DNA from 2 places in the Nocardiopsis moroccensis genome. Region 1 is predicted to be linked to the other one. Evidence: riboswitches for the same ligand, from Rfam matches in the RefSeq annotation. Region 1 holds a riboswitch; the other holds the start of a gene.
What was found. Region 1 has a riboswitch for S-adenosylmethionine ahead of thrC (threonine synthase). Riboswitches for the same ligand answer to the same signal wherever they lie in the genome.
Positions count from the first base shown of each region.

Region 2: it holds a riboswitch for S-adenosylmethionine, as region 1 does, so the genes downstream of both, ACUKCB_RS02370 (aminotransferase class V-fold PLP-dependent enzyme) here and thrC (threonine synthase) in region 1, are expected to answer to the same signal.

Region 1 is NZ_CP199747.1:4,116,031-4,131,904, reverse strand. Features, by position in the region: gene ACUKCB_RS18365 (MFS transporter) at 1-1,272, opposite strand, end outside; gene ACUKCB_RS18360 (SDR family NAD(P)-dependent oxidoreductase) at 1,516-2,271, shown strand; gene ACUKCB_RS18355 (HPr family phosphocarrier protein) at 2,331-2,600, opposite strand; gene ACUKCB_RS18350 (phosphoenolpyruvate--protein phosphotransferase) at 3,066-4,799, shown strand; gene argJ (bifunctional glutamate N-acetyltransferase/amino-acid acetyltransferase ArgJ) at 4,947-6,107, opposite strand; gene ACUKCB_RS18340 (serine hydrolase domain-containing protein) at 6,281-7,312, shown strand; gene otsB (trehalose-phosphatase) at 7,281-8,102, opposite strand; gene ACUKCB_RS18330 (DUF3263 domain-containing protein) at 8,326-8,610, opposite strand; gene ACUKCB_RS18325 (S8 family serine peptidase) at 8,841-10,001, shown strand; gene ACUKCB_RS18320 (GrpB family protein) at 10,221-10,826, shown strand; gene ACUKCB_RS18315 (alpha,alpha-trehalose-phosphate synthase (UDP-forming)) at 10,908-12,353, opposite strand; SAM riboswitch class I at 12,685-12,824, shown strand; gene thrC (threonine synthase) at 12,838-14,097, shown strand; gene ACUKCB_RS18305 (ubiquitin-like small modifier protein 1) at 14,151-14,429, shown strand; gene groL (chaperonin GroEL) at 15,020-15,874, shown strand, end outside.
Region 2 is NZ_CP199747.1:566,020-581,893, forward strand. Features, by position in the region: gene ACUKCB_RS02330 (RrF2 family transcriptional regulator) at 1-46, opposite strand, end outside; gene ACUKCB_RS02335 (SDR family oxidoreductase) at 115-864, shown strand; gene ACUKCB_RS02340 (hypothetical protein) at 925-1,140, opposite strand; gene ACUKCB_RS02345 (GNAT family N-acetyltransferase) at 1,292-2,215, shown strand; gene ACUKCB_RS02350 (nitroreductase/quinone reductase family protein) at 2,327-2,794, opposite strand; gene ACUKCB_RS02355 (acyl-CoA dehydrogenase family protein) at 2,872-4,065, opposite strand; gene ACUKCB_RS02360 (CaiB/BaiF CoA transferase family protein) at 4,134-5,429, opposite strand; gene ACUKCB_RS02365 (DUF3870 domain-containing protein) at 5,437-5,832, opposite strand; SAM riboswitch class IV at 6,048-6,162, shown strand; gene ACUKCB_RS02370 (aminotransferase class V-fold PLP-dependent enzyme) at 6,227-7,609, shown strand; gene ACUKCB_RS02375 (hypothetical protein) at 7,606-7,749, opposite strand; gene ACUKCB_RS02380 (SAM-dependent methyltransferase) at 8,430-9,146, shown strand; gene ACUKCB_RS02385 (DinB family protein) at 9,137-9,688, shown strand; gene ACUKCB_RS02390 (primosomal protein N') at 9,685-11,877, opposite strand; gene fmt (methionyl-tRNA formyltransferase) at 11,988-12,923, shown strand; gene ACUKCB_RS02400 (RsmB/NOP family class I SAM-dependent RNA methyltransferase) at 13,000-14,463, shown strand; gene ACUKCB_RS02405 (hypothetical protein) at 14,504-14,971, opposite strand; gene ACUKCB_RS02410 (hypothetical protein) at 15,122-15,508, opposite strand; gene rpe (ribulose-phosphate 3-epimerase) at 15,574-15,874, shown strand, end outside.

The DNA.
Region 1 (15,874 bases):
GGTGACCAGCGCGCCCATCAGGGCTACGCCCACGCTGGCGCCGACCTGTCTCAGGAAGAGCACGGAGGAGGTGACCGCCCCGAGGTCGGCGGGGTCGGTGGCGTTCTGCGCGGCGAGCATCACCACCTGCATCACCAGCCCGACCCCCAGACCGGTCAGGAACAGCATCGCCACCAGGCCGGGAACGCCCCCGGCGGGCCCGACCAGGCCGAGCAGTAGCGAGCCCAGGGCCATCAGCGCGGTGCCGGTGACCGGGGACCACCAGTACCGGCCGCTGCGGGTGATCAGCCGCCCCGAGACGGTCATGGCGATCAGCGCGCCCGCCATCAGCGCGGTGACCAGGAACCCCGCCCCGGTGGCGGTGGTACCCAGCCCCATCTGGGCGAAGGGCGGTACGTAGGTGAGGGTGCCGAAGAGCGCGAACCCCACCGTGAAGCTGAGCAGGACCGGGACGACGAACCCCCGACGGCGCAGCAGCCGGAGCGGTAGCACGGGGTCCCGGGCCAGGCGGGCCGAGACCAGCCACAGCAGCAGGGCGGTCAGGGTCGCCCCGGCCAGTGCCGGGGCCGCCCATCCCGGCCCTGGCCCGTTCCCGGCGAGCAGGTCGGCCAGGAGCACGGCGCCGACCACGGTCGCGGCGAGCGCGGCGGCTCCGAACAGGTCGACCGGTTGCCGGGCGGTCGGCCGGGGCAGGCGGAGGGTCAGGGCGAGAACGGCGAAGGCGATCACGCCCAGCGGAAGGTGGACGGCGAAGACCCACCGCCAGGAGAACAGGTCGACCAGCACCCCGCCGAGCAGCGGTCCGCCCACAGCGGGCAGCACGGCGAACACGCCGATGATTCCCAGGTAACGGCCGCGCTCCCGAGGGCTGATGATCTCGGCGAGGGTGGCCTGGCCGCCGATCATCAGCCCGCCGCCGCCCACGCCCTGGAGCACCCGGGCGCCCACGAACACCGGGAACGAGGCGGCCAGGGCGCACAGCAGCGCGCCGAGGACGAAGAGGGCCAGGGCGATCAGGAGCAGCGGTTTGCGTCCGAAGCGGTCACCGAGCCTGCCGTAGACCGGGAGCACGGCGGTGGCGGCGACCAGGTAGGCGGTGATGACGGCGGGCATCTGGTCCAGCCCGCCCAGTTCCCCCGCGATCTCCGGCAGGGCCGGGACGACGGAGGTCTGGTCCAGCGGGGCCAGCAGCATCACCAGCAGGAGCCCGGGCAGGGCGGGGGCCACGGATCTCCGGTTCTCCGCCGGTTCCACCGCGTTGCCAGCACTCACTGCGGACCTCCATTCCTCGTCTTTAGAGAACGGTGTGTTTCCTAAGAAGCTAGCCCAACGCTGTAGAAAACGCAACGTTTCCTATTGGGGAGGCGGGTGGCCGAGGAGGTCCCCCGCTTCCCGGCCGCTGCCGCCGACCGCGAACACCCGTTCCGGCGCCGGTCCCGTGGGGCACACCCGCCCCGCCCCCGGGTCCGGCCCCCGGATACGCTCGGCGCGACACCTGACCTTGGGAGGAACCACATGACAGCGACCGCGGTTGTCACCGGAGCCAGCAGCGGGATCGGTGCCGCCACCGCGCGCGGGCTCGCCGCCGAGGGCTACGACGTGGTCCTGGTCGCCCGCCGCGCCGACCGGATCGAGGCGCTGGCCGAGGAAATTGCCGAGAACGGCCACTCGGCCCGGGCTCAGGTCCTCGACGTCACCGACCGCGCCGCCGTCGACGCCTTCGCCGAGGCGCTGGACTCCTGCGACGTGCTGGTCAACAACGCGGGCGGCGCGATCGGCACCGAGACCGTCGCCACCGCCGACCCCGCCGACTGGCGGCGGATGTACGAGGTCAACGTCCTGGGCGTGCTCAACATGACCCAGGCCCTACTGCCCAAACTCATCGCCGGCGGCGACGGCACCGTCCTGCTCGTCTCCTCGGTGGCCGGGCACGTGGTCTACGAGGGCGGCGGCGGTTACGTGGCCGCCAAGCACGGGGCCCACACGCTGGCCGCCACCCTGCGCCTGGAGCTGTGCGGGGAGCCGGTCCGGGTGCTGGAGGTGGCGCCCGGCATGGTCAAGACCGAGGAGTTCTCCCTCAACCGCCTGCGCGGTGACGCGGACCGGGCCGAGGCCGTGTACGCCGGGGTGCCCGACCCGCTGAGCGCCGAGGACGTCGCCGACACCATCGTGTGGGCCCTCACCCGGCCCCCGCACGTCAACATCGACCTGCTGGTGGTGCGCCCCCGGGCCCAGGCCGCGCAGCACCGGATCCACCGGATCGAGGATTAGCGGGGGAAGAGCGGGGAGGGCCCTCGTCCGCGGGCCCTCCCCGCCCCGAGGCCGGGCGGCTATCGGGGGTCGAGCTCCTTGGCCAGCAGGTCGACGAGGCCGTCCAGGGCCTCCTCCGAGCCCTCGTCCGCACAGCTCAGGGTCACGCTCTCGCCGTGGGACGCGCCCATCGACATCACGGAGAGCACGCTGCGCGCGTCCACCGGCTGCTGGCCCCGACGGGCGACCGTCACGGGCAGGCCGGTCTCGTTGACCGCCTGGACGAACAGGGCTGCGGGCCGCGCGTGCAGGCCCAACTGGGATCCGATGACAACGGTGCGCTCGGGCATGTGAGTCCTTGGAGGGTGTCGGGCGGGCCCGGTACTTCCGGTCCCGGTCACAGCTTGCCGATCCACCACGGGGGATCGGGTCCGGCCGCCGGGGTGACGCCCTCGGCGGCCGCGTCGTCGGGTCGGGGGACGGTGGTTCCGGGCGGGGACGCGGCGGCGACCCACCAGGACGGAGCCCGGCACAGGCGCTCCCGGGGACGCTTCCCGGGCGGGGAAGCCCGCGAGCGCGCTGTCGCCCGCGCCCACGGTACTCCGGGTGCTCCCGATCCCGGTCGAGTTGTCCACAGATTCGGGATCCGCTCTGGCGGACCGGGCCGATTCCGGGTTGGCTTGGTGTGTCGGGGAATCCGGAGGACCCGACGACGCGGCAGGCGTCCCCGACCCGGCGCTCACCGTGCGCAGGCCGCCCCGACCGCCGCCCGACCGCCGCCCGACCGCCGACCCCAGCTGTCACAGGAGCACCCCATGGAGCAGACGGAACCCGTTCCGACCCCCGCCGCCGACGCCCCGCGCCCCGCTCCCGTACTGACGGGTATCGCGGCCGGGCCCGGCGGTGCCGTCGCCCCGGTCGCCCGGATGTCCGCCCCGCCGACGCTCCCCGACCGCGAACCCGAGGTCGCCGACCCCGAGGCCGAGGCGGGGGCCGCGCGCGACGCCCTGGATGGTGTGGCCGCCGAGCTGGAGGGGCGCGCCGCGGACCTGGGTGGCGATGCCGCCGCGGTGCTCAACGCCCAGGCGCTCATGGCCCGGGACCCTGAGCTGCGACGACAGGTCGAGGAGGGGGTACGGGACGGCCGCGCCGCCGCCTGGGCCGTGTGGGGGGCGTGCGGTCGCTACCAGGATCTTCTCCTGGCCGCCGGCGGTTACCTGGCCGAGCGCGCGGCCGACCTCTCCGACATTCGGGACCGGGCCGTGGCGGCGCTCCTGGGGCTGCCCATGCCCGGGCTGCCCGACCCCGGCCACCCCCACGTGCTGGTCGCCGAGGACCTGGCACCCGCCGACACCGTCCGCCTGGACGGTGACCGGGTCCTGGCGATCATCACGCGGCTCGGTGGCCCCACCAGCCACACGGTCATCCTCGCCCGCTCCTTGGGCATCCCCGCGGTGGTGGGCTGCGCGGGGGCGGAAAACCTGGCCGACGGCACGGTCGTGGCGGTGGACGGGGACGCGGGCACGGTCGAGACCGCCCCGGACCCGGAGGCCGCCGAAGGGGTCCGGCGGCGCGCGGAGCGGCGCCGGACCCTGCTCCGCGCGTCCTCGGGGCCGGGGCGGACCGCCGACGGAGTCCCCGTGGCGTTGCTGCTCAACGCCGGTGAGGGCGACCCCGGGGAGGCGGCCGCACACGACAGCGAGGGCATCGGCCTGCTGCGTACCGAGTTCCTCTTCCTCGACCGCGCCGAGCCGCCGACCGTCGCAGAGCAGACCGAGGTCTACACCCGGCTGTTCCGGGCCTTCGCGGGACGCGTGGTCACGGTGCGGACCCTGGACGCGGGCTCGGACAAGCCGCTCGCCTTCGCCGCCACCGGGCCGGAGGACAACCCGGCCCTGGGGGTGCGGGGGTTCCGGGCCGCGCGCGTCCACCCGGGCCTGCTCACCGACCAGCTCGCCGCGATCGCTGCCGCCGAGCGCGCCGTCGGCACCGCCGGGCCTGCGGCGCGGGTCCGGGTGATGGCGCCGATGGTGTCGACCCCCGCCGAGGCCGCCGAGTTCGCGGACCTGGCCCGCTCGGCCGGGATCGGGGAGGTCGGGGTGATGGTGGAGGTGCCCGCTGCGGCCCTGCTCGCGGACCGCCTGCTGCCCCGGGTGGACTTCGTGTCCGTGGGCACCAACGACCTCGCGCAGTACACGATGGCCGCGGATCGCACCCTGGGTGCCCTGCCCGACCTGCTCGACCCCTGGCAGCCCGCGCTGCTGAGCCTGGTAGGGAGCACGGGCGGGGCGGGGGAGCGGCTGGGGCGGCCGGTGGGTGTGTGCGGTGAGGCCGCCGCCGACCCGCTACTCGCACTGGTGCTGGTGGGGCTCGGTGTGACGAGCCTGTCCGCGGCACCGCCCGCACTGCCCGCTGTGCGCTACGCCCTGGCCCGGCACACCCGCGCCGAATGCCGCGAACTCGCCGAACTCGCACTCACCGCCGAGGGGCCCGAACAGGCCAGAGAAGCTGTCCGGGGTGCGGCCCACCCGGAGGTCGTCGGCCTCTGACCACCCGAGGGGCCGCGGGCCCCGCTACGGACGGGGCGCCCGGGGCGAGAACAGCACTGCATTCGCCCCGTCCGTCGGGATCGGCACCGCGGCACCGCGTGCCGGTCCCGGCGCGCGGTGCCGCGCGGGCACGCCGAGCGGCGCGGTTCAGGTCGTGTAGTCGGCGTTGATCCTGATGTAGCCCTCGGTCAGGTCACAGCCGTAGACGGTGAACGCACCCTCGGCGATGCCCAGGTCGACGCCGATCACCACCTCGTCGCCCTTCATATGCCGGGCGGCGCGCTCCAGGGTCTCCTCGGTGGCCTCTGCCGGGAAGGTCTCCACGTCCCCGAACACGATCCGTACGTTCTCCGGATGGATGTCGGTCTCCTCGGAGCACTTGCCCACGGCCATCGCGACCCGGCCCCAGTTGGGGTCGGCGCCGTGCACCGCCGTCTTGACCAGGGGCGAGTTCACCACGGCCTTACCGATCCGCTTGGCCTGCGCGTCGTCGCGAGCCCCGGTGACCCGGACCTCGACGAGCTTGCCCGCGCCCTCGCCGTCGGAGGCGATCATCCGGACGAGCTTCAACGCCACCTCGTACAGGGCGGCCTCGAACTCGGCGGCCTCCACCGGCCCGGCCAGTCCGTTGGCGAAAACCGCCGCGGAGTCGCTGGTGGAGGTGTCGGTGTCGATGCTCAGGGCGTTGAAGGTCCGGTCCACGACCCGGCGGAACACCGCGTCCAGAACCGGCTGCTCCAGCTCGGCGTCGGTGAAGAACCAGGTCAGCATGGTCGCCATGTCGGGCTCGATCATGCCGACACCCTTGGCGATCCCGGTGAGGGTCGCCCCGCCCACCGTGGCGGTCGCGATCTTGGGGTGGGTGTCGGTGGTCATCATGGCCGCGGCGGAGCGGTCCAGGTCGGCAGGGGGGAACTCCGTGGGCAGACCGTCCAGGTAGGAGCGGACCTTCTCCATGGGGTAGGGGCGGCCGATGACCCCGGTGGAGGCGATCAGGAGGTCGTCGGGGTCGACACCGGCGGCTCGGGCCACGCCCTCCTGGACCTCACGGGCGTCGGCCGTCCCGATCTGGCCGGTCGCCACGTTGGCGTTTCGGGCGATCACCGTGACCCCGCGGGCGTGTCCGTCCGCCGCGGCCGCCCGGCTGAGCCTGACGCTCGGGCCGGCGAACCGGGACCGGGTGAACACGGCGGAGACCACCGCCGGGGCCTGCGAGACCACCGCGAAGAAGTCGTCCTTGGGGTCCTTGATCCCGATGTTGCCGGCCACGCCGACGAAACCTGCGGGAACGGGGGTCTTGCTGCTCATCGTCCTCCTCGGAGCTTCGTGGGCGCAAGCCTACTTCGCCACGCCCAAAAGCCCCGGTTACGGCCGTGACCTGTGGGGGTTTCGTACTGTGCGGAGACGGTCCGGGTGTGACAAGGCGGAGCGAACGGGGTATCCGCCGAGTGTGGGGTAGACCGCTCGGGGGGAGGCGTGTTGTGCGTGATGGTGACTGGCTCACGGAGACTGGGGCGCGGATCCGCGGTGTCCTGAAGGTGATGGTGGACGCGGGCTGGCTTCCGGGCGGGACCGCCGTGGTCGGGACCGGGGGCATGTGGGAGTTCGTGGCGGTCGGGCGGACCGACAGCGAACACGACACGGCACCGGACGTGTCCTACGACGTCGCGAGCCTGACGAAGGTGATGGCGACCTGGCCCCTGGTGGGCCGGGCGGTCGCCGAGGGGGCCCTGGACCTGAACGCTCCGATGTCGGAGTACTTTCCGGGTGAGGACCTGCCGGGCGCCTGGGTGACGACATGGCAGATCCTCACCCACACGAGCCGACTCAACCAGGTCACCTGGTTGGAGCGCTACGTGGGCACCGACCAGGACCTGGCCGAGGCGATTCTGGCGGATCCGTTGGAGGAGCCCGGTTACCAGTACGTCGACCGCGGGTTCATCCTGCTCGGGCTGCTCCTGGAACGGTTGTACGGCAAGGGACTGGACCGGCTGGCCGCGAGCCTGTGGGACGACCTGGGCATGCGGTCCACCGCCTACGGCCCGTTGGCCAGGTCACCCAGCGTGGCGCCGACCGAGCGCCGCCTCGTCGGCGCGGCGCCCTCCTGGGGCGTGGTGCACGACGAGGCGGCCGCGCTGATGGGCGGCGTTGCGGGGCACGCCGGGGTGTTCAGCACCGCGATCGACCTGGGCGCCTACGCCCGGGAGATGCTCCGCCTGCACGAGGGCGGTGCCGGTGCCGTTCCCGGGTCGTTCGTTCGGGAGAGCTGGTCACCGCAGGTGGACGCGGGCGCTCGGCTCTCGAGAGGACTGGCCTGGTTGGTCACCCCGGAGGGGGTGGTCTACCACAACGGTTTCACCGGGACGAGCCTGTTCATGCACCCGGAGAGCGGACGGTACGTCGGCGTGCTCACCAACGCCGTGCACTACGGGCGCGACCGCACCGGGCTGGTGGACCTGCGCGCGGCCGCGCGTTCGGCGCTCACGCCGCAAGCCCACGAATCCTCTCCGTGAGGCGGCCGAGCAGTTCGGCCAGTCCGGCGGGTCCGGGGACGACCAGGTCGGCGGCGTCGGCCACCGCGGTGACCTCCTCGGAGGAGGAGCACACCGTCAGGCCGGACACGCCACGCGTACGCAGCGCGGCCACCGCCTCGAAGGCGGGCAGGTCGCCCAGGTCGTCACCGGCGTAGAGGACGTGGAGCGCGCCCCTCTCCTCCACCAGGGAGGTGAGGGCCGCACCCTTGTCCACACCCTGTGGGCGGAGCTCGAGCACCATCCGCCCGGGCTCCACCTTGAGCCCCGCGCGTTCGGCCAGCTCCGCCAGGGGACCGCCCAGCAGCTCCAGTGCCCTGTCGGGGTCGGCGGTGCGCCGGGTGTGCACGGCCAACGAGCGGCCCTTGTCCTCGATCCAGGTGCCCTCCGGCGCGCCGGAGGCGTCCACCAGGCCCGGGAGCTCGGCCCGGACCAGGGCCACCCCGGGCGGCGGGTCGGCGGCCACCACACGGCCGTCGGACCAGCGCTCGGCGCCGTAGTGTCCGAGCACGGTGATACCGGGTACCCGGTCCAGGCCGCCGAGGTCCACCGCGGTGGCGGCGCCGCGCCCGGTGATCACCGCGACGGTGCCCACCAGGTCGGCCAGCTCGGTCAGCGCGGCCACGATCCCGGGTTGGGGGGCGGAGTCGCGCGGGTCGGCGACGATGGGCGCCAGGGTGCCGTCGAAGTCGAAGGCGAACAGTGCCCGCGCGGGCTCGGTGAGCAGTGCTTCGAGCGCGGCCCGTCCGGTCGGGGTGGCGGGCTCGGGCAGTCCGTTCCCACCGGTCGGTTCGTTCTGTGCGTGCGGACCGCCCGGCCTGTTCCGCTCGGGCGTTCCGTGCTGTCGGGGCTGAGGCAAGGCAGGACCCTGTCGCTGTCGATGGGGAGGGCGCGCGTGTGCGGGCCCGGACGGGGCGGTGGCCGCCGACGGGGAACGCGCGGGTCGGTGCGTGCGGGCTCGGGGGTTTCCCGGGCGGCCGCACTCGGGACGCCGGTCAGAGGTGGATGCCCAACTGGCGCGCGTTGCGTTGGCGTCGGCGGTCGGCGCGCAGCCGACGCAGACGTTTGACGGTCATGGGGTCGAAGGCGAGCGCCTCGGGGCGCTCGACCAGTCCGTTGAGCAGTTGGTAGTACCGGGTCGCGGAGAACCCGAACTCGTCACGGATCGCCTGTTCCTTGGAGCCCTCGAACTTCCACCACTGGCGTTCGAAGGCGAGGATGCGCTGTTCGCGTTCGGCGAGGGCCGACTGACTGCCTTCGGGCGGACCGATATGCGGCATGGGACACCCCCTGGACGGGTAATTGGTTTGTCCGGATCGGCGCGACTCATGCTAGCGACTCGACATGCCGGATGAGGAACGGAAAACCCAGGACTGGCACCAGGGATACAGTTACGTTTCCTACCCTCCAAGCCACTTGTCCAAGCCTGAATCCTGTGCCCATGACAGAATTGCGAGGGTCCGGGGAGGGCCCGGCGGAATGCCGACCGCAACGTTCGAGGGAGCCTGACGTGCTCGGGGGCAACAGCCGTAACAGGACACACACGCGCCATCTGCTGGGCGCCGCGGCGGGGGCCTGCGCGGCGCTCACCGTACTGGGACTGACGGCGGTTCCAGCCGCCGCCGACGGGGTCCCCGACTTCCGGCCGGAGCAGTGGGCTTTGCAGTCCGTCGGGGCGCAGGAGGTCTGGGAGTCCACCCGGGGCCAGGGCCTCACCGTGGCCCTGCCCGGTGTCTCCGTGAACGAGGAACACCCCGATATCCGGGACAACCTGGAGGTGGACACCGAGTTCGGCGGTAACGGCACCGACACCGAACAGGGCACGGCCGCGGCCTCCCTGGTCGCGGGGCACGGACACGGCATGGACGCGGACGGCGGGGTCCTGGGCGTCGCCCCGGAGGCCGAACTGCTGGTGCTGCCCGGCGACGACCTGCCCGGTGCGATCCGCTACGCCGTGGACGCGGGCGCCCAGGTCGTCCTGTTGCCGGAGGAGATCGGTACCGACGAGGACCAGTCGGAGGCCACCGCGGAGGCGGCCCGCGGCGGGACCCTCGTCGTCGCCCCCGCCGGCGGTGAGCAGGACCCGAACGTCCTCGCCGTGGGCGGTGTGGACGAGAACGGGGAACTCGTCCCGGACTCGCCCGAAACCTCGTCCGTCGAACTCCTCGCTCCCGGGGCCGCACTGGAGGCGGCCGGTACGGACATGGGGCTGAACGAGGTGACCGGAACCCCCTACGCGGCCGCCGTGGCCGCCGGGGCGGCCGCGCTGCTGCGGGCCGAGTATCCGCAACTCGCCCCGGAACAGGTCCGTGAAGCGCTGGTCGGGGGCGCTCCGCAGGGTACGGAGGGGCTGCCGCTCCTGAACCTTCCCGGCGCTGCCGCCCTGGCCGCCGATGTGGCGCAGGAGAACCCGCTCCTCGACGAGGACCTGGTCGAGGAGGACTCCCCGGACGTGCCGGTGTGGATCTGGTTCGCCCTGGCCGGCGTCGTCCTCGCCATGGTCGTGATCCTTCTGGCGCTGTGGGTGCGCCGTTCCAGCAAGGACCCCTACGGCGTGGCAGCCGAGCGGCGGACCCAGGACGAGGAGCTGGCCGCCGAGCGGGCCGAGCGGGCCCGGGCCGAGGAGCGCCCCTCGCGGCGCAGGAAGGGCGGCCGGCGCCGCAGGGGGTAGGGGCGCGGGCGCCGCGGCGGACGGCCGCGGCCCCGTGCGGCCGACAGGGTTCCGAGCACCCGCCCGGGACGGTCCCAGGAGCCCTTCGGGTGCCCCTCCGGCTTTACCATCGCGTACGGTCATGCCTGGTCAACGGTCTGTCATGCAAAATCTGCGCGTGCATATGTAAGCGACACGGAGGGTCTTGACTCGCGCACCGCAGCGGACAAGGCTTTGTGAATGTCCTCCCTCGAAACGCCCTCTCTGCCCTCGCGAGGAGAAAAGGTGATCGGAGCAGACCCCCGGTCACACCATCTCGTGAACGGTCGTGTGCACATCTGCGACCCCGACCCGAAGTGGCCCTACCTGTTCAGGCAGGAGGAGGGGCGGCTCCGCGGCGTCCTGGGCGATCGGGTCCTGTCCCTGGACCACGTCGGGTCCACCTCTGTTCCCGGCCTGGCCGCCAAACCCTGCCTCGACCTGCTCCTGGCGGTCGCCGACTCCGCGGACGAGGCCGCCTACCTCCCCGACCTGGAGGCCGCCGGGTACTCCCTGGCCATCCGCGAACCCGACTGGTACGAGCACCGGGTCCTCAAGGGGCCGGGCGTCAACATCAACCTGCACGTGTTCACCGAGGGGTGCGCGGAGATCGACCGCATGCGGCTCTTCCGCGACCACCTCACCGAGGACACCGGGGCGCGGGAACGCTACACCGCCGTCAAGCGCGAGCTCGCCGAGCACACCTGGGACAGGATCCAGGACTACGCCGACGCCAAGACCGGCATCATCACCGAACTCCTCGACGAGGCCGAGGCCCGTCGGGCCGGGAGCGCCGGGACCGGCTGAGTCCCGGACACCGCCGCAGGGCGTGTCCGGTGAGGGACACGGCCCCGCGACCCTGCCCCGGACGGGCGGACCGCACACACCTCAGGAGCGCAGCCCCAGCGAGCGCAGCTGGTCCTGGAACCAGCGGCGCGGCGGCAGCGCCACGGCTGCCTCCGCCAACTGCTCCCGGCGCTTGCGGCGCTCCGCCTCGGGCATCGACAGGGCCCGGTGCAGCGCCTCGGCGGTCTCCACGGTGTCGTAGGGGTTGACCAGCAGCGCGCCCTCGCCCAGTTCGTCGGCGGCGCCCGCCTCACGGGACAGCACCAGCACGGAGTCCTGTTCGGACAGGACCGGCCCCTCCTTGGCGACCAGGTTCATACCGTCCCGGATCGGGTTCACCAGCAGCACGTCGGCCATCTGGAACGAGGCCAGCGAACGCGGGTAGTCGTCGTTGACCTCCAGGACCAGGGGCGTCCACTCGGGGGTGGAGAACTCCTCGTTGATCTCCTTGACGAGGCGGAGCACCGAGTCCGTGTACTCGCGGTACTCGGGCACGTCGCCGCGGCTCGGGTAGGCGAACGCCAGGTGGGTGACTCGACCCCGCCACTCGGGGTGCGCCCGCAGCAGCTCCCGGTACGCCTCCAGCCCGCGCACGATGTTCTTGGACAGCTCGGTGCGGTCCACCCGCACGATCAGCCGGGTCTCGCCCACCGCCTCGCGCAGCGTCCGGCGCCGGTCCGCCACGGCGGGCTCCGCGGCGCTCGCCCGGAGTCCCTCCTCGTCCGCGCCCAGGGCGTGCACGCCCACCTCGACGATCCGGCCCCCGTGCTCCACCGTGCGCTGTTCGAGGTCCACGTCGGCGCGCAGGATCTCGGCACAGCAGCGCAGGAACGCGTCGGCCCAGCGCGGGCTCAGGAAACCCAGCCGGTCCGCGCCCAGCATGCCCTCCAGCAGCTCCCGGGCCACCTGGGCGGGCAGCATGCGGAAGTACTCCGGCGGCGCCCACGGGGTGTGCGAGAAGTGCGCGATCCGCAGGTCGGGGCGGCGCGTCCGCAACAGGCGCGGTACCAGTGCCAGGTGGTAGTCCTGCACGGCCACGCGGGCGTTGTCGGCGGCACCGCTGACCAGGGCCTCGGCGAAGGCGTCGTTGTAGGCGGTGTAGTCCTCCCAGAGCTTGCGGAACTCCGAGCCGAAGGAGGGCTTGTTCGGGGTGTCGTACAGCATGTGCTGGACGAACCACAGGGTCGAGTTGGCCACCCCGGTGTAGGCGCCCGCGAGGGTGTCCTCCGGAATGTCCAGCATGTGAACACGCATGCCGTCGAGATCGTGCGCCTTGTCCAGACGGGCCTGCGGGGCCTCGGCCGCGGCCCGCCGGTCGGTGTCGGACAGGGCGGCACACACCCAGAGGCTGTCGATCTCGGTGGCCACGGAGATCATCCCCGAGACCAGGCCGCCACCGCCGCGCCGGTGCTCCAGGGAGCCGTCGTCGGCGGTGGAGAAGGAGACCGGCCCCCTGTTGGAGGCGATGAGGATCTGGGCCTTGTCCACGTGGTCGTCCTCTCGAGAAAATCACGGATGTGGTGGCGGGGAGTGGGACGCTTCCCCCGGGGCGTTACGCGGCGGGCTGTGCGCCCGCGGAACATGCCCCTAGGTCTCGCCTGTGGACAGGGGCCCCAAACACCCCCGAGGTCAATGGTGGAGACCGTCACAGGGCGGAAACACGGCGGGTACGGCGGCGGTCCCGCGACCGGCGCCGTCTCATCGCGTCTCACAATATGAGAAGGATGGTGTAATCCGGGTCACCCGTCGTGGAAAAACGGTCAACACGTCCGTTACAGTGACGGTGCGCTCCCCGAGTGGAAGTGCGACAACTTCATATTGCTCATCCAGAGGGGTGGAGGGACCGGCCCTGCGAAGCCCCGGCAACCATCTCGACATGTGGACGCGACCATCGCGGACCCCTCGAGGCAGGTGCCAACTCCGGCCTGGGGTCAAGGTGGCCACCAGGAAAGATGAGGGGAGACGCCTCGCCATGGCGATTACCGCCGCTGAACCCACCTCCGTTCGCGCCTTCGGACCCGGAACCGCCCTGTCCTGCCGGGAGTGCGGCGAGCGGTACGAACTCACACCGATCTTCGCCTGTCAGTTCTGTTTCGGCCCCCTGGAGATCGCCTACGACTTCGGGAACGTCACCCGCGAGGAGATCGAGAGCGGCCCCAAGAACATCTGGCGCTACCGCTCCCTCCTGCCGGTCCCCGACAACGTGGCCGAGCTGCCGAACATGAACCCCGGCTTCACCCCGCTGGTGCGCGCCGACCGCCTCGCCGCCGAACTCGGCCTGAGGTCCCTGCACGTCAAGGACGACTCGGCCAACCCCACGCACTCCTTCAAGGACCGCGTGGTCGCGATCGCCGTCGAGGCCGCCCGCACCTTCGGCTTCACCACCCTCTCCTGCTCCTCCACCGGCAACCTCGCCGGCGCCGTGGGCGCCGCCGCCGCACGGGCCGGCTTCGAGTCGTGCGTGTTCATCCCGGCCGGACTGGAGGAGGGCAAGGTCGTCATGGCCGCCGTGTACGGCGGCAAGGTCGTCGCCATCGACGGCAACTACGACGACGTCAACCGCTTCTGCTCCGAGCTCATCGGGGACGAGGCCGGGGAGAGCTGGGGCTTCACCAACGTCAACCTGCGCCCCTACTACGCCGAGGGCTCCAAGACGCTGGCCTACGAGATCGCCGAGCAGCTCGGCTGGCGCCTGCCCGAGCAGATCGTCATCCCGATCGCCTCCGGCTCCCAGCTCACCAAGATCGACAAGGGGTTCCAGGAGCTGATCAGGGTCGGCCTGGTCGAGGACCGCCCCTACAAGGTGTTCGGCGCGCAGGCCACCGGCTGCTCTCCGGTCGCCAAGGCCTGGGAGAACGGCCACGACGTGATCCAGCCGGTCAAGCCGGACACCATCGCCAAGTCCCTGGCGATCGGCAACCCCGCGGACGGCCCGTACGTGCTGGACATCGCCCAGCGCACCGGCGGCTCGGTCGAGCACGTGGGCGACGACGAGATCGTCGACGCCATCAAGCTCCTCGCCCGGACCGAGGGCGTCTTCGCCGAGACGGCGGGCGGTGTGACCACCGGCGTCCTGTGCAAGCTGGTGCGTGAGGGCAGGCTCGACCCCGAGGCCGAGACGGTCATCGTCAACACCGGTGACGGGCTCAAGACCCTCAACGCCGTCGACTCGGGCGTCACCGCCACGATCAAGCCGTCCCTGGACGCCTTCAAGGCCGAGGGCCTGGCCTGAACCGCAGCCCCGGCCGTATCCCGCCGCACCCACTTCCCAGGAGTACGAACACCATGAGCGCCAGCGTCCGCGTGCCGACCATCCTGCGCACCTACACCGACGACGCCTCCGAGGTCACCGCCGAGGGCGGCACCCTCGCCGAGATCCTCGACGACCTGGAGGCCAACCACCCGGGCATCCGCGCCCGCATCCTCGACGACAACGGCAAGGTCCGCCGCTTCGTCAACGTCTACGTCGGTGACGAGGACGTCCGCTTCGAGAAGGGCCTGCAGACCGAGGTCAAGGACGGCCAGCAGGTCTCGATCATCCCCGCGGTCGCCGGGGGCTGCTGATCACACGAACCGTGTGGAGGGGGCGGGTGCCGACGGCACCCGCCCCCTCCACGTGTCCGGGCCCCTACCCGCGGTGATCTTGCTACCAGGGGCGAAATCGGCGCCGAACTTGCTTCTGGTAGCAAGATCACCGCGGTTTGGCTGTTTCGGGAGCAGCGGGGTGGTGCCGGCGGCGGGTGCGCGCTCCCTGCGTCGCCTGAGCACCTGACCCCCGTGGCGCCTGCCCGGGGCCTTGACGGGGCCCGTGGGGCCGGTGGGACCTGTGGGCCCCACGGGGATCCCCTCGAGTGCGCGCCCAGGGTTCGTCATCTGTTCGCCGAACGCTCAAATCACCAGATAACAGGCTGTCTGTGCAGGTGGGAGGCATGCTCGGGGGTAGGGAAATCGTGACCACATCGTTTGCACTCTCCATGGCCGAGTGCTAAAAAAGGGAGTGGTTAGCACTCACCTCTACCGAGTGCTAACCGGATCGAGGCTGCGAGACCGTGGCCCTCCGGCAGCAGGGTTGCCGGCCAGGACGCGGTCGTCCGTCGCGGGCGCACGCCTCGTCCCATCGCGTATCAGCCCGGTCACGGGAGGACAAGAACTCAATGGCAGCCAAACTGATCGCGTTCGACGAGGAGGCCCGTCGCGGCCTCGAGCGTGGCATGAACCAGCTCGCGGACGCCGTGAAGGTCACGCTCGGCCCGAAGGGTCGCAACGTCGTTCTGGAGAAGAAGTGGGGCGCCCCCACGATCACCAACGACGGTGTCTCCATCGCCAAGGAGATCGAGCTCGAGGACCCCTGGGAGAAGATCGGGGCCGAGCTGGTCAAGGAGGTCGCCAAGAAGACGGACGACGTCGCCGGTGACGGTACGACCACCGCCACCGTCCTGGCCCAGGCCCTCGTCCGCGAGGGTCTGCGCAACGTCGCCGCCGGCGCCAACCCGATCGGCCTCAAGCGCGGCATCGAGTCCGCCGTGGCCCGCATCAACGAGGAGCTCGGCAACCTCTCGAAGGACGTCGAGACCAAGGAGCAGATCGCCTCCACCGCCTCCATCTCCGCCGGTGACACCCAGATCGGTGAGACCATCGCCGAGGCGATGGACAAGGTCGGCAAGGAAGGCGTCATCACCGTCGAGGAGGGGCAGACCTTCGGGCTCGAGCTGGAGCTCGCCGAGGGCATGCGCTTCGACAAGGGCTACATCTCGCCCTACTTCGCCACCGACCTCGAGCGCATGGAGACGGTCCTCGAGGACCCCTACATCCTCATCGTCAACTCCAAGATCTCCAACAACAACGAGTTCCTGCCCGTTGTCGAGAAGGTCCTGCAGTCCGGCCGCCCGCTGATGGTCATCGCCGAGGACGTCGCCGACGGCGCCCTGCAGACCCTCGTGGTCAACAAGATCCGCGGCACCTTCAAGTCCGTCGCCGTCAAGGCCCCGGGCTTCGGTGACCGCCGCAAG
Region 2 (15,874 bases), 2.6 Mb from region 1:
AGGCGGCGCAGTGCAGCGCCCACTCGGAGCTCTCGGGAAGTTTCACCTGTCCAGTCTATCTGATTAACGCTATTGTGGATCCCTGATATCCGTAATTGATCGGGAGGTCGACGTATGCGTGTTGCGGTGGTCGGAGCCACGGGCCGGATCGGAGCCCTGACACTGGCGGCTCTGCGCGGAGGCGGCCACGAGGCCGTCGCGATCAGTCGCGGCCACGGCGTGGACGTGCTCTCCGGGGAAGGGCTGGACGAGGCCCTGACCGGGGTCGACGCGGTGATCGACGTCCTGAACTGCACGTCGGGGGAGGAAACCGAGAACGTCCGTTTCTTCACGGCCGCCACCGAGCACCTGCTGGCAGCGGAACAGCGGGCCGGGGTGGGTCATCACGTCGTGCTGTCCATCGCCGCCGTGAACCGGGTGCGGGGGAACGCCCACTACGCGGGCAAGCGTGCGCAGGAGGCCGCGGTCGAGGCGGGACCGGTTCCCCACACGATCGTCCCGGCCACCCAGTTCCACGACTTCGGGGCCATGGTCGCCTCCTGGACAGAGACCGACGGTGTCGCCAGGATCGCTCCGCTGCTGGTGCGGCCCATCGCGCCCGAGGACGTCGCGGACATCCTGGTGCGCGTCGCCGCCGGCGAGCCCCGGGGGCGGCACCGGGACGTGACCGGGCCCGGCCCCCAGGACCTGGTCGACATGGCCCGCCGTACCCACGCGGTCCGCGGCCACCGGGTCGAGCTCGTGCCGACCTGGGAGAACGGGATCTTCGACGCCTCCATGGCCGGCAACGTGCTCCTGCCCGCGGCGGACGCCGAGGTGGCCCCGACCTCGTTCGAGGACTGGCTCGCCGCCCAGGCGGGGTGAGCCTCCCGGGGGGCGGTGGCCTGGCCCGGGAGGCTCCGGTCACCGTCCCCGGGCCGGTTCTCAGCTCTGTCGGTCGGCCCCCTTCTCAGGGTTCTTCTGCGCCTTGGCCTCCTTGCCCAGCAGGAAGGCCATGGCTGCGAAGACGACCACGCAGGCGATCAGCATCGGAGTCCGCAGTGCCGGGACCGGGTCGACGGCTGAAATGATCGCGACCAGAGCACAGAACACCCCGGTGACGGCCACGTAGCTGTTGACTCTGCGGTTCTTCTCGGTCATGGGGGGCGCACGCTTTCCGTGTGGGGGGAGTTGCGCAAAGAAGCTACCACCGTGTCCTGTCGGGACCCCGCCTGTCGGAAAAGCAGTGGTGCCCCCGGACACCGGCGGTTAGCGTGAGCCCGCCCGTGTCCCCCACGAGAAGGCAGGCCCCGTGCTCGAACTCCGCCCCCTCCGGGCCGAGGACGCCCGTCCCCTGGAACTGCTCGCCCAACGGCTCTGGCCGCTGAGTCCCCACCCCGGCGGGCTCGGCTGGCAGCTGGCCACCGGGCAGCTCTCATCCGACAACACGGTCCTGGCCCGCCGCGACGGTGAACCCGTGGCCTGGGCCGCGGCCGAGGAGCCCAACGCCCTCTTCCCCCGGAGCCAGATCACCATCCAGGGCGCCTCCGCCGACCCCGGGGCCGGGGCCGCGCTCCTGGACCGGGCGATGGCCCGGGTCGGTGGCGCCGCCGTGGACCTGCTGGTCCTCGACGGCGACGACGAACTCCGCTCGCTCGCGGAGAGGACCGGTTTCGCCGTGGCGGAGGAGAACGTCTTCGGTGAGTGGATGTGCCGGACCGCCACCGAGGAGGACGTCGTCCTGCCGGAGGGCTACCTGCTCCGTCCGGTGCGTGAGGGTGAGCAGGAGGCCCGGGTGGAGTGCCACCGGAGGGCCTGGAAACCCGCCGACCTGCCCTGGCCGGAGCGTGTGGGCCAGGTCGACCCGGACCTGACCAGCCGTTTCAGCCGGGAGCGCTACGACAGCACCCGCGCCGGTCTGCTGTACGACCGTGAACTCGATCTCGTGGTCGAGGCCCCGGACGGTTCACTGGCGGCCTGCTGCGTCGTGTGGTGGGATCCGAGGAACCGCTGCTCCGAGATCGAACCCCTCGGTGTGGTCCCCGAACACCGGCGCAAGGGCCTGGCCGGCGCCATGGCACTGCAGGCCTGCACCCTGACCGCCCGGCGCGGTGGGGACCGGGTGTTCATCAACACCTCGCCCAACGAGGCCTACCCGACCCCGGCCAGGACCTACGCCACGGTCGGCTACGAAACCGTCGAACGCGGAACCGTGTACACCCGGCCGGCCCGCTGACGGTCCCGTTCTTCCTTCGAAAACGACACGGTGGCCGCAACCTCCCCAGAGCCAGGGTGTTGCGACCACCGCTAGAACCCACGGTGCGCCGGGGCCCGTCGTGTGTCCGGTTCAGAGGCGGATCGTCGTGGACCGCACGATCTGGAACACCGGGTGCCGGTCGGCCTCGGCCTCGAACGCCTCGTCCGGTGCCTCCGGCGGGGCGTCGAAGTACGGCCCGACCACCGCGGCCCTGGGGTGGTTCAGGTACTCCCTGAGCAGCGGTGCCGCCTCGGCGGAGCCCAGCTCGCGCACGCTCACCAGCTCGATCCAGCCGCCCTGGCGCAGGGTCGCGAAACCGTCCTTGCGCAGGTTGCGCACCCAGTCGGCCTCCCCGTAGGGGGAGACCAGGTACCGGCCGCTCTCACTGTCCAGGACACTGAGCGGGATGGTGCGCAGGAAACCGGACTTGCGCCCACGCGTCGTGAGCAGGTGCAGCTCCGGCGGGCAGGCCCCGTACTTGACGAAGCCGCTGACGAACGCGTTGGCGGTCCGCCGCAGCTTCGTCATCTCGAACCGCTTCGTCGGTTCGTTCACCATCTTCGGCAACTCCCTCACTCGGATGCTCCCATTGTGATGGTTGTGGGCCTTCGATGGCACCCGTGGCGTGCCTTCTCCTACCGGAACGCGGAGATACCCGTCACCGCCTGGCCGATGCTCAGCGCGTGGATCTCCTCGGTGCCCTCGTAGGTGGCCACCGTCTCCAGGTTCACCATGTGCCGCATCACCGGGTACTCCAGCGTGATCCCGTTGGCGCCGTGGATCCCGCGCGCCGTCCGCGCCACCCGCTGCGCCGCCGCCACGTTGGCGAACTTGCCGAAACTCACGTGGTTGTGGTGGCAGTTCCCCTCGTCCTTCAGCCGACCGATCCGCAGCGCCGCCATGTTGGCGTGGTTGACGTCCACCACCATGTCGGCGAGCTTGCGCTGGGTGAGCTGGAAACCGCCGATGGGCTGCCCGAACTGCTCACGGGTCCGCGCGTAGTCCAGCGCGGCCTCGTAGCAGGCGCGCGCCGCGCCCGCCGCGCCCCACACGATCCCGTAGCGGGCCTCGTTCAGGCAGGAGAGCGGGGAGCCCAGGCCCCCGGAGCCGGGCATCACGGCGTCGGCGGGCAGGCGCACGTCCTCCAGCACCAGCTCCGAGGTGATCGAGGCGCGCAGCGACAGCTTCTTGTGGATGACGTTCGCGGAGAACCCCGGGGTGTCGGTCGGCACCACGAAACCGCGGATGCCGTCCTCGGTGGCGGCCCACACCACGGCGACGTCGGCCACCGAGCCGTTGGTGATCCACATCTTGGTGCCGTTGAGGACCCAGTCCGCCCCCTCCCTGCGGGCGCTGGTGCGCATCGAGCCCGGGTCCGAGCCGGAGTCGGGCTCGGTCAGGCCGAAGCAGCCGATCGCCTCGCCCGCGGCCATCCTCGGCAGCCACTCGTTCCGGTGCTCCTCGGAACCGAACTTGTGGATCGCCGCCATCGCCAGGGAACCCTGCACGGACACGAAGCTGCGCAGCCCCGAGTCCACCGCCTCCAGCTCCCGGCAGGCCAGACCGTAGGCGACCGCGCTGGAGCCGCCGCAGCCGTACCCCTCCAGGTGCATGCCGAGAACGCCCAGGTCGCCGAAGGCCTTGGCGAGGCCGCGCGGGTCGGGGATGGTCCCGGCCTCGAACCAGTCGGCGACGTTCGGCAGGAGCTCACGGGAGGAGAAGCCGCGGACGGCGTCCCGGACGTCGCGTTCGGTGTCGGACAGTTCGGCGTCCACCGCCAGGAAGTCGAGGGGGTCGGGGGCGGCGGCCTTGCGCTGGGAGTCGCTCATGGTGGGTGTCCCTTCGTGGTGCTTCGGTGACGTGTGTGTGAGGTCTGTGGGGTGATGGTTCGCCGGACCTAGCGGGTCTCGGAGCTCCGGACGTCGGTCTGCTGGACGGTCCCGCTCCTGAGCAGGCCCTCGATCCGCTCCGCGGTCAGGCCCAGCTCGGCGAGCACCTGCGCGGAGTGCTGGCCCAGCAGGGGAGGAGCGGTCATCGGGGTGGGTGTGTGCTCCATCCGGAAACCCGCCCGTACCTGTTCCAGGAGCCCGGCGGTGGGGTGCTCGACCGTGCGCAGGACGTCGTCCCCGCCGGCGTCGGCGGTGCGCAGCGCGTCCAGCACGCCCCGCACCCGGCCGACCGGGACCCCGGCGCCGACCAGGACCTCCATCCAGTGCTCGGCGGGTCGGGTGCGCAGTGTCGCCGAGAGCTCCCCGACCAGTTCGTCCCGGTGCGCCACCCGGCCCGGGTTGGTGGCGTAACGGGGGTCCCCGGCCAGGTCGGGGCGGTCGATGGCGGCGCACAGACGCTGGTACAGGGCGTCGTTCCCCGCGGCGACCACGATCTCCGCGTCCTGGGCGGGAAACGTCTGGTACGGCACGATGGTGGTGTGCGCGTTGCCCACACGGGCGGGTTCGGTGCCGGTGACCAGCGCCTGCTGGGTGAGGTTGACCAGGCTGGACAGGGTGGAGTTGATCAGCGAGACACTGATGTTCTCGCCCCGCCCCGTGGCCCGGGCCCGCATGAGCGCGCCGAGGATGCCCACGGCTGCGTTCAGCCCGGTGAGGACGTCGGTGAGCGCCACCCCCACCTTGCTGGCCGGGCCGTCGGCGGGGCCGGTGGTCGCCATCAGGCCGCTCTCCGCCTGCACGACGATGTCGAAGCCGGGGCGGGTGGCGGGCTCGTGTTCGGGGCCGAAGCCGCTCACCGAGCAGTACACCACGGCCGCGTTGCGTTTGCTGATCTCCTCGTAGCCCAGGCCGAGCCGGTCGATCACCCCAGGGCGGAAGTTCTGGATGACCACGTCCGAGGTGGCGCACAGCTCCTGGACGGCGGCCAGCCCCTCGGGGTCCTTGAGGTCCACTGCCAGGCTGCGCTTGTTCCGGTTCACGGACAGGAAGTAGGCGGCCTCGCCGGGGGAGTGGTGCTCCCGGTGCTCCTCGGCCGGTTCGGCGTAGGGCGGCCCCCAGGACCGGGTGTCGTCGCCCCGGCCGGGCTGCTCCACCTTCACCACCTCGGCGCCCATGTCGGCGAGGAGCATGGTCGCGTACGGGCCCGCCAGGACCCGGGACAGGTCGGCCACCCGTACCCCGGCGAGGGGCAGTGGCGGGTCCGGTTCGGGGGCGGGACCGGTTTCCGGGTTTGTCGCGCTCACGTGGAGGTTACTCCTTGCCGTCGGGGTCGTTGGCGGGGCCGCCGGGCAGCTGGTCGCCGTCCCGCAGCTGGTAGTAGGTCTCCAGGCAGCGGCGCAGCGCGGTGGTGAGGGCGGCGCCGGAGTGGCCCGCGTACCGCGTCTGGACCCGCTGGACGATCTCCGCGATGTCCTCGGTCACCGAGGCGCCCTCGACCAGGGCGCGGAAGAAGTCCTTCGCCAGGTCGGTGAGCAGTGTGGTGTCCGCGGCGACGATACGGCCGTCCGCGGAGTCCACCGCGAGTACGACACCGAGCCGCTGGTACTGGGAATGGCTCGCCACCGAGTCGGGGAGGCGGGCGTAGCCGGAGATGAGGACAACCCTGGGGTTGCGGAAGATCTGCTGAATACGGTCGTCGCCGTACAACGGAAGGCACCTCTCGTCTGCGGGCATGCGAAAACTCCAACGCACTGGAGTCTCGCGCCTGAAGGGCGGCCGGGGGAACCGGACACCCGCGACATGAGGGCAGTTCGGGATCAGTATGGCCCAGCCGTGGCGGCGGGTGTCAAGCGGGGTCGTGGTCCAGGACACAGGGACACGCGGATGCGTCCCGGGCGGACCCTGTGTTACATTTCGGCACAGGTCACGAGTACCAGCGACAAGCCCCGGCTAGCTGGTCGGCAACCCTCCTTCCGCGGTGGGGTGCCCCGGGTGAGGACCAGGTCCCGACACGACCGTGTCAGACAAGCGCGGACCCCTGAGGTGAAGCCGTCATCCGGCGTACCCCTGTGGGTCCCACGACTCGCAGAAGAGGTGCCCTATGACCACTGTCGTCCCGTTCGACTCCACCCGCTCCGCCGCCCGCACGGCCCACGCCGCCGACCGGGCCGCGGCCCGCGAGTGCTCGATCGTCACCGCCGAGGGCGGGGTCCCCCTGGTCACCGGTGAGTACGCGGAGTACGCCAACTTCGACTACGCGGCCAGCGCCCCCTGCCTGACCAGCGTGGCGGAGGCCCTCTCCGAGGCCCTGCCGTTCTACGCCAGCGTCCACCGCGGCGCCGGACACCACTCGCAGGTCAGCACCGACGCCTACGAGCGCGCCCGCCGCAGCGTCGCCCGCTTCCTCGGCGTGCGCACCCAGGCGGACCAGGGAGGTTCCGCCGACGCCGTGGTGTTCGTCCGGGGCACCACCGACGCCGTCAACCTGCTGGCCCGGACGGTGCCCGAGGGGTGCACCGTGGTGGTCTTCGAGTCCGAGCACCACGCGAGCCTGCTTCCCTGGGAGCACCCGGCCTCACGCGCCGCGAAGGTGGTCCGGCTGCCGCTGCCGGAGAGCCCGGAGGCCGCCGTCGGGGCCGCCCGTGCCGCTCTGGCGGAGGCACCCGAGGGTCCCAGGTTGCTCTGCGTCACCGCGGCCTCCAACGTCACCGGTGAGATCTGGCCGGTGGAGGAACTGGTCGAGGCCGCGCACGCCGAGGGCGCCCGGGTGCTGGTGGACGCCGCCCAGTACGTGCCGCACCTGCCGTTCAGCCTCACCGGGACCGGTGCGGACTACGTGGCCCTGTCCGGGCACAAGCTCTACGCGCCCTTCGGTTCGGGTGTGCTCGCGGGCCGGGCCGACTGGCTGCGCGAGGCCACCCCGTACCTGGCCGGCGGGGGAGCGACGCGGAAGGTCACCGAGCACGACGTCGTCTGGAACGACCTCCCGGCCCGACACGAGGCGGGGAGCCCCAACGTGCTGGGGGCCGTGGCCCTGGCGGCGGCCTGCGACACCTTCACCAACCGGACCCTGTCCCTGCAGCACATCCGCGAAGCCGCGCTGCTGGAGCGCCTGCGGGCCGGACTGACGGAGGTCGACGGTGTGCACGAGCTGACCCTGTGGGGGGCCGAGCACGCGCGGGTCGGGATCGTCTCGTTCGTGGTCGACGGTCTGCCCGCCGACCTGCTCGCCGCGGCGCTTTCCGCGGAGTACGGGATCGGCGTCCGGGACGGTCTGTTCTGCGCCCACCCGCTCACCGGCCACCTGCTGCCCGAGGGGCACACGCAGGCGGTGCGCGCGAGCCTGGGCGTGGGAACCACCGAGGAGCACGTCGACCGTCTGGTGGGCGCCGTCGCCGACCTGGTCGCGAGGGGACCGCGCTGGGAGTACGCCGACTGCGACGGCCGTCTCGCCCCGGTCCCGGACCCCCGCAACGTGCTCTAACCGAGCCGGTGCCCCAGGAGGGCCAGGCCCCGGACCAGGGCGGGCAGGGCGAGGGTGAACAGTGCGACCGTTAGCGCTCTCTTCGGGCGGAGGACGAGGTGGCACAGTGCCGCCTGGACTCCGAAGCCGAACAGGGCCAACGGTCGACAGACGCGGCTCCCATAGCACCAGGGAGATACCGAACAGGGCGTAGAGGACCGTGCTCGGTACGGTCCCGATCACGGGCAGCGTCGGGTGGGTGACCAGGCGCCTGCCCCTGCCCAGGGTTCTCACCACGAGGAACAGCAGCGCGAACGGCAGCGTGTGGGTCACCAGCACCAGACCGTAGAAGACCGCGAGGGGGTGGGGGAGTCCTCCGGTTCCGTCCAGCGCGCTGTCCGCGATGGGGAAGACCAGGAGGAGCACCGCGACGTGCGCCGCTCCGGCTCCGCTGAGGCGTGCCACGGTTGAGGCCGGGCCGAACGCGGGTTCGGGCGCAGAAGGGGGTGAGGGCACCGGTACGACTCCTGAACAGTCGGTGGCTGCTGCCGCGGGTCGGTTCTCTCCTCCCCAGTATTGGTGTGCCCGTTTCGGGGAGAGCCCGGGGGTGCCGCGCGGTGTTCGGGCGGAGGTTCGGGACCTCGGGCTTACAAAAGCTTGCGACGCACGACCCTACATAAGACGCAATAAGGCACATTTCACCCAGGTATGTGCTGGGGATCACGTTCACAAGCTGTACTATCAGGCCCTGACGGCAAGGCGCGTCGTCGCCGGATCCGACCGGTCCGCCCCGACGGAGCGTCCTGCCTCCCACGAGCGAACCGGCTGGGGGAGCGTGATCGTGACGGACGTCCGAGGACCCAAGGCAGGTCCCCTCACGGCCGTGTTCCGAGAACAGAAAACCCCACACGTCCCGGGACGCGAACCCCGGGTCGTCAACCTCGGCGGGAGCCCCTGCCCGCCGCCGGACCCGGCCCGAGCCGAGCAGACCCGCCTCCACCAGGCCTTCCTCGGCCGGGTCATCGACTACCTGTGCGCCGACGCCGGCATCCGCCAGTTCGTGGACTGGGGGTGTTCCGTGCCCGGGACCGCCGAGCGCGTGCACCGGGCCGACGCCGAAGCCGCGGTAGTGCACGTCGCACCGCACGGGACCGCCGGGATACTCGCCGCCGCGGACGACGCGGCCGTCCTGTCCGGTGAGGCTTCCGGCACCGGGGACGGGGCCCTGCTCCGCCGCCTCCACACCAGCGGGCTCGTCGACTTCGACGAGCCCGTCGCCGTACTGATGACCCGCCCCTTCACCGAGGAGGCCCCGCCCACCGGGCTCGCCGCCCTCCACTCGGTGATGCGCGGTGGAGGTTACCTCGCCCTCACCTCCACGGCGCCCCGAACCGTGGTCGAACGGGCCTTCGACCCCTTCCTCCCCGTCGAACCGATGGTCGCCGATCTCACCTGGTGGCCCTACCCGGATGACGACGTACCCGCCCCGGGATGTGGAACCCTGGGCGGACTGGGCCGTGCGCCCGAGCGAGGAAGGGGAGTGCGCCGATGGCACTGAACTGGAACGGCGAGATCCTGGCCCAGATGCGGTTCTACTGGGACTTCTCGCTGTGGCCCCGGTTGGAGGGGCTCACCGACGCGGAGTACTACTGGGAGCCGGTCCCGGACAGCTGGACCGTGCGCCGACTGCCGGACGGCCGCCACGCGCCCGACGGCGCCTACCCCGCACCCGAACCCCCGCCGGTCACCACTATCGCCTGGCGCCTCGGCCACATCGTGGTGGACCTGTTCGAGACCCGCATCAACTGGCACTTCGGCGACCGCACCGCCAACCGCGACACCATCGACTGGCCCAGCAGCGCCGCCGAGGCCAGGCAGCGCCTGCGCAACGCCTACCTCACCTGGTCCGACCACGTCCAGGAACTGGACGACGACGCCCTGGCCGTCCCCGTGGGCGACGCCGAGGCGCCCCAGTGGTCCGACTTCCCCCTGGTCGTGCTCATCCTGCACCTGAACCGCGAGTTCATCCACCACGGCGCCGAGATCGCCCTCCTACGGGACCTCCACCGGGCCCGCTTCGGTGCGGAACCCACGCACTAGAGCACGTGCAGCGGGTCCACCCGGACCTGGGCCAGGTGTTCGTCCCGGCGTGCGCTGCGCGCCGAGGCCGCCGTCTTCAATGCCCGGGTGAGCTCCCCGACCGACCCGCGTGGCACCCGCAACAGGGCCCGTTCGGTCTGGTCGGCGCTGCTGTCGGTGCGTTCCGGACCCACCGGCACCGGCCCCAGCAGCTCGGCCCGTTCCGGGAGCTCGATCTGGTCCAGCAGCTCGCGCACGTGTTCGGGGGCACCGGTGACCGAGGCCATCGACACCGCCGGGGGGAACCCGAGCTCCCTGCGCTCGGCCAGCTCCCGTTCGGCGAACCCACCCGGATCCCAGCGCACCAGCGACTGCACCACGGGCAGTGAGACGTCCGCGGACACCACCACCGCGCCGCCCGGTCGTACCAGAGCGGAGGCGTTCAGCCAGCGCCGCAGAGTCTCCTCCGAGGCACGCAGATCGGCCCGGTTGAGCAGCGCCCACCCGTCCAACAGCACCGCCGCCGCGTACCCGCCGCCGGTGACCGCCGGTTCGGCTCCGGGGGTGGCCACCACCAGCGACGGTTTGTCCGGGACCTCGGAGAGCACTTCCTCACGGCCGGAGGTACGAACGGTCAGCGACGGGAAGGCCCGGCCCAGCTCTTCCGCGGTCCGGCGGGCGCCCACCACCACCGCGCGCATCCGACTCGCCCCGCACCCGGGGCACACCCACTGCCCGGCCACCCGGCCGCACCAGCCGCACGAGGGCATGGCGTGTGATCCGCGCACGGCCAACGGCCCGTTGCAGGCGTCGCAGCGCGCGGGTTCACGGCAGCCCGAGCAAGCCAGGGTGTTCAGGTAACCCCGGCGCGGAACCTGGAACAGCACCGGACCGCTCCTGGCCGCCTCGCGTGCCGAACGCAGCGCCACGCTCGGCATTCGCGCGGACCGGGCGGCCCCGTCCCGGGCGAGTTCGCGGTCGTCACCGGCGGGTTTGACCAGCGGGGCGCGGCTGCGCAGCGTCGCCCGGTCGGCTACCAGCGGACGCGCCCACCCGGACTCCACCAGCAACTGGGCGTCGGTGGTACGGGTGTGTCCGCCGATCAGCGCCGCGGCGCCGGCCCGGTGCGCCCGCATCGCCAGAACCGTGCGTGCGTGCAGGTAGGGGGCGTGCGGATCCACGTGCACGTCGTCGCCGTCGTCCCACAGGACCACCAGCCCCAGGTCGCGGACGGGTGCGAAGACGGCGGCCCGGGTGCCCACCACGACCCGTACCTGGCCGCGTAGCACGGACAACCAACTCCGGTACCGTTTCGCGGGGCCCAGGTCGGCGGTGAGCGCCGCGTGGCGGCCCTCGCCCAGGTTGCGGGTGAGCGCCGCGTCCACCGCGGCCACGTCGCGGCCGTCGGGCAGCACCACCACGGTGCCGCGCCCCGCGCCCAGGGCGGCCTCGGCCGCCACCGCGATCGCGTCGGTCCAGTCGCCGCCGGGCAGGGCGTTCCACACCGCGCGGGCCGGACGTCCCGCGTGCAACGCCTTGATGAAGGCGGGGCCCTCCGGATAGGCGTCCCAGGGGCCGGGGTCCACCTCCGGTACGGCCGCCTCCACCGTCTCCTGGACGGGGGCGCCGTCGTCGGGCGGGAGCGCGCTCTCGGGGTGTTCGGGGACCTCGGGAGGATCCTCGTCGGTGGGCTCCACACCCTCGACGTCCTCCTCCCGGGCCTGCTCCTCGCGCGCGGTCTCCTTCTCCACCCGCGCGTGTCGGGGCGGTACCGCCAACCGCAGGACATCGCTCAGGGTGCCCGCGTACCGGTCGGCGACGGCTCTGGACAACGACAGGATCTCCGGGGTGAGCACGGGTTCGGGGGAGACCACCGTCTCCAGATAGGCCAGCTGCCCGGCGAAGTCCGAACTCTCCACCCGCTCGGCGAGGAACCCCGCGAGCAGGCGTCCGTTGAAACGCACCTTGACCCGGCACCCGGGCACGGCGGCCTCGTCCATGTCGGCCGGTACCCGGTAGTCGAAGTAGCGGTCCAGGTGCGGCAGCGGGGTGTCGACGATCACGCGTGCCACGGGGAGCCGGTCGGCGGGCCGACGCTTGGCCGGGCGACGGCTCTTCGCTGTGTCGGCCTTTCCCCTGGCCTGTTCCTTCTTCTCCTGTCCGGGCAGGTCGAAGAGGACCTCGTCGGGCTGGCCGGGCTGCGCTGTCATCACTCCTGGTTTATCAGAACCTTCCGACAACCCCGCTCTTTCCGGCGGGGAGCCCCGGCCGGGACTGGTAGAACAGTGACCCGTAGGCGCAGCGGAGGGGGACCCGAAACATGAAGCTTGTCTTTGCCGGAACACCTGAGGTGGCGGTGCCCTCACTCCGGGCGCTGATCGACTCCGAACACGAGGTCGCGGCCGTGATCACCCGGCCCGACGCCCGCTCCGGGCGCGGGCGCAGGGTCTCCGCCGGCCCCGTCGGCGAACTCGCCGAGAGCGAGGGGATCGAGGTCCTCAAGCCCGCCAAGGCGGGGGACCCCGAGTTCCTGGAGCGCCTCGCCGAGATCGCCCCCGACTGCTGTCCGGTGGTCGCCTACGGTGCCCTGCTGCCCCAGTCCGCGCTGGACATCCCCGAGCACGGCTGGGTCAACCTGCACTTCTCGCTGCTGCCCGCCTGGCGGGGCGCGGCCCCCGTCCAGCACGCCATCCTGCACGGGGACGACGTCACCGGCGCCTCCACCTTCCGGATCGTCAAGGAGCTCGACGCCGGGCCGGTCTACGGCACCCTCGCCGAGACGGTCCGGCCCACCGACACCAGCGGTGAGCTCCTCGAACGCCTCTCCGTGTCCGGGGCCGGGCTCCTGGCCCGCACGATCGACGGCATCGCCTCCGGCGAGCTCAGCCCGGTCCCGCAGCCCAACGCCGACGTGTCCTACGCGGGCAAGCTCACCACCCTGGACGCCGAACTCGACTTCACCGCGCCCGCCCAGCGCGTGGACCGGGTTGCCCGGGCCTGCACGCCCGCGCCCGGCGCCTGGACCACCTTCCGCGGTATGCGCCTGAAGGTCGGCCCGGTCCGGCCGGTGACCGACGCCGACCGCCCCGACCTGGAACCCGGCCAGCTGCACGCGGACAACAAACGCGTCCTCGTGGGGACCAGCACCCACCCGGTCGAGCTCGACCGGGTCCAGCCGCAGGGCAAGAAGGCCATGGCCGCCGCGGACTGGGCGCGCGGGGTGCGCCCCACCGAAGACGACCGACTGGGCCGTTGAGCTGCCGTACTCTCGGAACTGGCGGGCGTGAGCGCGCGCCGGTACATGTCCCCGGTTTGTTGAGGCAGAGCACACGTTGAGCGAGCAGTCCCGGTCCCGGCAGCAGCGTCCGCGAAAGGGCGGGAAGCCCAGGCAGGGCGGTGGCCGGCGGTCCGGCCCGCCCCAGCCCCGCGACCCGGCACGCCGGGTCGCCTACGACGTGTTGCGCGCGGTCGAGCAGCGTGACGCCTATGCGAACCTGCTGCTGCCCTCCCTGCTCAACGAGCGCGGTATCCACGGCCGGGACGCGGCGTTGGCCACCGAGCTCACCTACGGGACCCTGCGCGGCCAGGGCACCTACGACGCGATCCTGGAGACCTGCGTCGACCGCTCGCTCTCCTCGGTGGACGAGGAGGTGCTGCCCCTGCTGCGGCTCGGCTCCCACCAGCTGCTGTCCACGAATATTCCGCCGCACGCGGCGGTCAGCGAGACCGTGGACCTGGCCCGCCGTGTGGTGGGCCACCACCGCGGCCGGTTCGTGAACGCGATCCTGCGCAAGGTCAGCGCCCGGGACCTGGAGGCGTGGACCGAGGTCATCGCCCCCGACCGTGAGCGCGACCCCAGCGGTTACCTGTCCGTGGTGCGGAGCCACCCGCGCTGGGTGGTCAAGGAGTTGGCCCGCGCCCTGGGGGAGCGGGCCAAGGACGGCCTGGTCCGGACCGAGGAGCTGTTGATCGCGCACAACGAGCGCCCCAAGGTCACCCTCGTCGCCAAACCGGGCCGGGCCAAGGTCGCGGACCTGGAGGAGTCCGGTGCCGTCCCGGCCCGGTACTCGCCCTTCGCCGCCTACCTGACCGAGGGCGACCCGGGTGCGATCCGTGAGGTCCGGCAGAACCGGGCCGCCGTCCAGGACGAGGCCAGCCAGCTCGTCGCCCTGGCGCTGTCCCGGGTGGACGCGCACGGCTCCGACGGCCTCTGGCTGGACATGTGCGCGGGCCCCGGCGGCAAGGCCGGTCTGTTGGCCTCCATCGCCGGTCAGGGTGCGGCCCGCCTGGTCGCCTCCGAACTCCAGCCCGCCCGCGCGGGCCTGGTGGCGAACGCCGTACGCCGCGCCCCCCGCGACGCCGGCCGCGTCATCGCCGCCGACGGCACCAGGCCCGCCTGGAAGCCGGGTTCGTTCGACCGGGTCCTGGCCGACGTGCCGTGCACCGGCCTGGGCGCCCTGCGCCGGCGCCCCGAGTCCCGTTGGCGGCGCGGCCCCGAGGACGTCGCCCGGCTCGCCCCGCTCCAGCACGAACTGCTCACCAACGCGGTCGAGGCGGCACGCCCCGGCGGCGTGGTCGCCTACGTGACGTGCTCGCCGCACCTGGACGAGACCGACGTGGTCGTCCGGAGGGTCCTGGACGAACGCGGTGACCTCGAACTCCTGCGCGCTCCCGATTACCTCGACGAGGTCCCCGACCTCGCCGCGGGGCCGGAGGGCAGGTACGTCCAGTTCTGGCCGCACGTGCACGGCACCGACGCGATGTTCCTCGCCCTGTTCCGGAAGAAGTCGGACTAGGTACGTTCCCGCCGGACACGCCCCGGCGGCACGCACGCCCTCAGACCGAGAGTTCTCTCAGGGCTGCGGTCAGTTCCCGGCCGACGTGCTGTGCCGTGCGTTCGTGCGCGGGGCCTCCGGCGCCTCTGGGAACCGCCTCGACCAGCATGATCAGGTACAGGTAGCTCCGGTACAGCGCCTGGCGCGGGCGGGTGTCGGCGTCCAGGGTGAGGGTTCCGCCCGCGGCGCGGTAGCCGTCCAGGAGGGCCGGGTCGTCCTGGATGTCGCCGAACAGAGCGAGCGAGACCGTCTCGGCCAGCGGGTCGCCCCAGAAGGACTCCTCGGTGCGCATCATCCCGCGCTCGTAGCCCATCACCGGGGCTGCGGGGTCGGGTGCGATCTTCAGGACCAGGTCACGTCCGTCGGCCATCCGTAGCCGGTGGGTGCTGTTGAAGGTTCCCTCGGCGAGCTCCTCGTACCCCTCCAACCGGTCCGGGCTGATCCCGGCCTCGTCCAGTACGGTGTTCATCTCTCCCCGGGACAGCATGACCGGATTCCCCGAGCCCACCCGAACCCCCTCCGCTCCCGGACGTGACGGCGTCAGGTTGGCCGCCCCGACCGCGTCACGCCCAGAGGGGAAGATTTGGACAAAAAGGAATCTACGTCGTAAAGGTGCTGGTTATTCGGCCCCGAGTGCGACCACCACGCAGATCATGCAGGAGTTCCCCGCCTCCCTCAGCAGGTAACGGTAGGACTCGGCCCGGAGCTCGGCGCCCGTCCCGTCGAGGTAGGACCAGCGCACATCCGCCCACACCAGTCTCGACGTGAGCTCCTCCATTCGGCGGATCTCGGGCACCGCGCCGACCACCCCGTGCTCCCGGTACCGCTCGGCCGCCCCCGTGAAAGCCCCCTTGACGTCCGCGGGGGAGGTCACCGGGATGCTCTGTGTGTCCCCCGCGACATAGGCGGGGTAGCTGTGCCGGGCGGCGATCCCGTCGAGGTCCCCGGCCACGAGTTCCCGGCCGTAGGCCTCCAGAAAGTCCTGCAGTCCCTCCTGGTCGAGCATGGCGCCTCCCCGTGTCATCTTCCCCCTCCCACCTGCCCCGGGCTCGCCCTGGCTACACTGCTGACGTGGCAATTCAGATCTCTCCCAGCATCCTCAGCGCCGACTTCGCGCACCTCGCCGACGAGGCGGCGGCCGTCCCCAACGCGGACTGGCTGCACGTCGACGTCATGGACGGACACTTCGTCCCCAACCTCACCCTGGGTCTGCCCGTGGTGGAGTCCCTGGTCAGGGCGGCCGCCACCCCGCTGGACTGCCACCTGATGATCGAGGACCCCGACCGCTGGGCGCCGGCCTACGCCGAGGCGGGCGCGGGCAGCGTCACCATCCACGCCAAGGCAGCCGGCGCCCCCGTGCGCACCCTGCGCG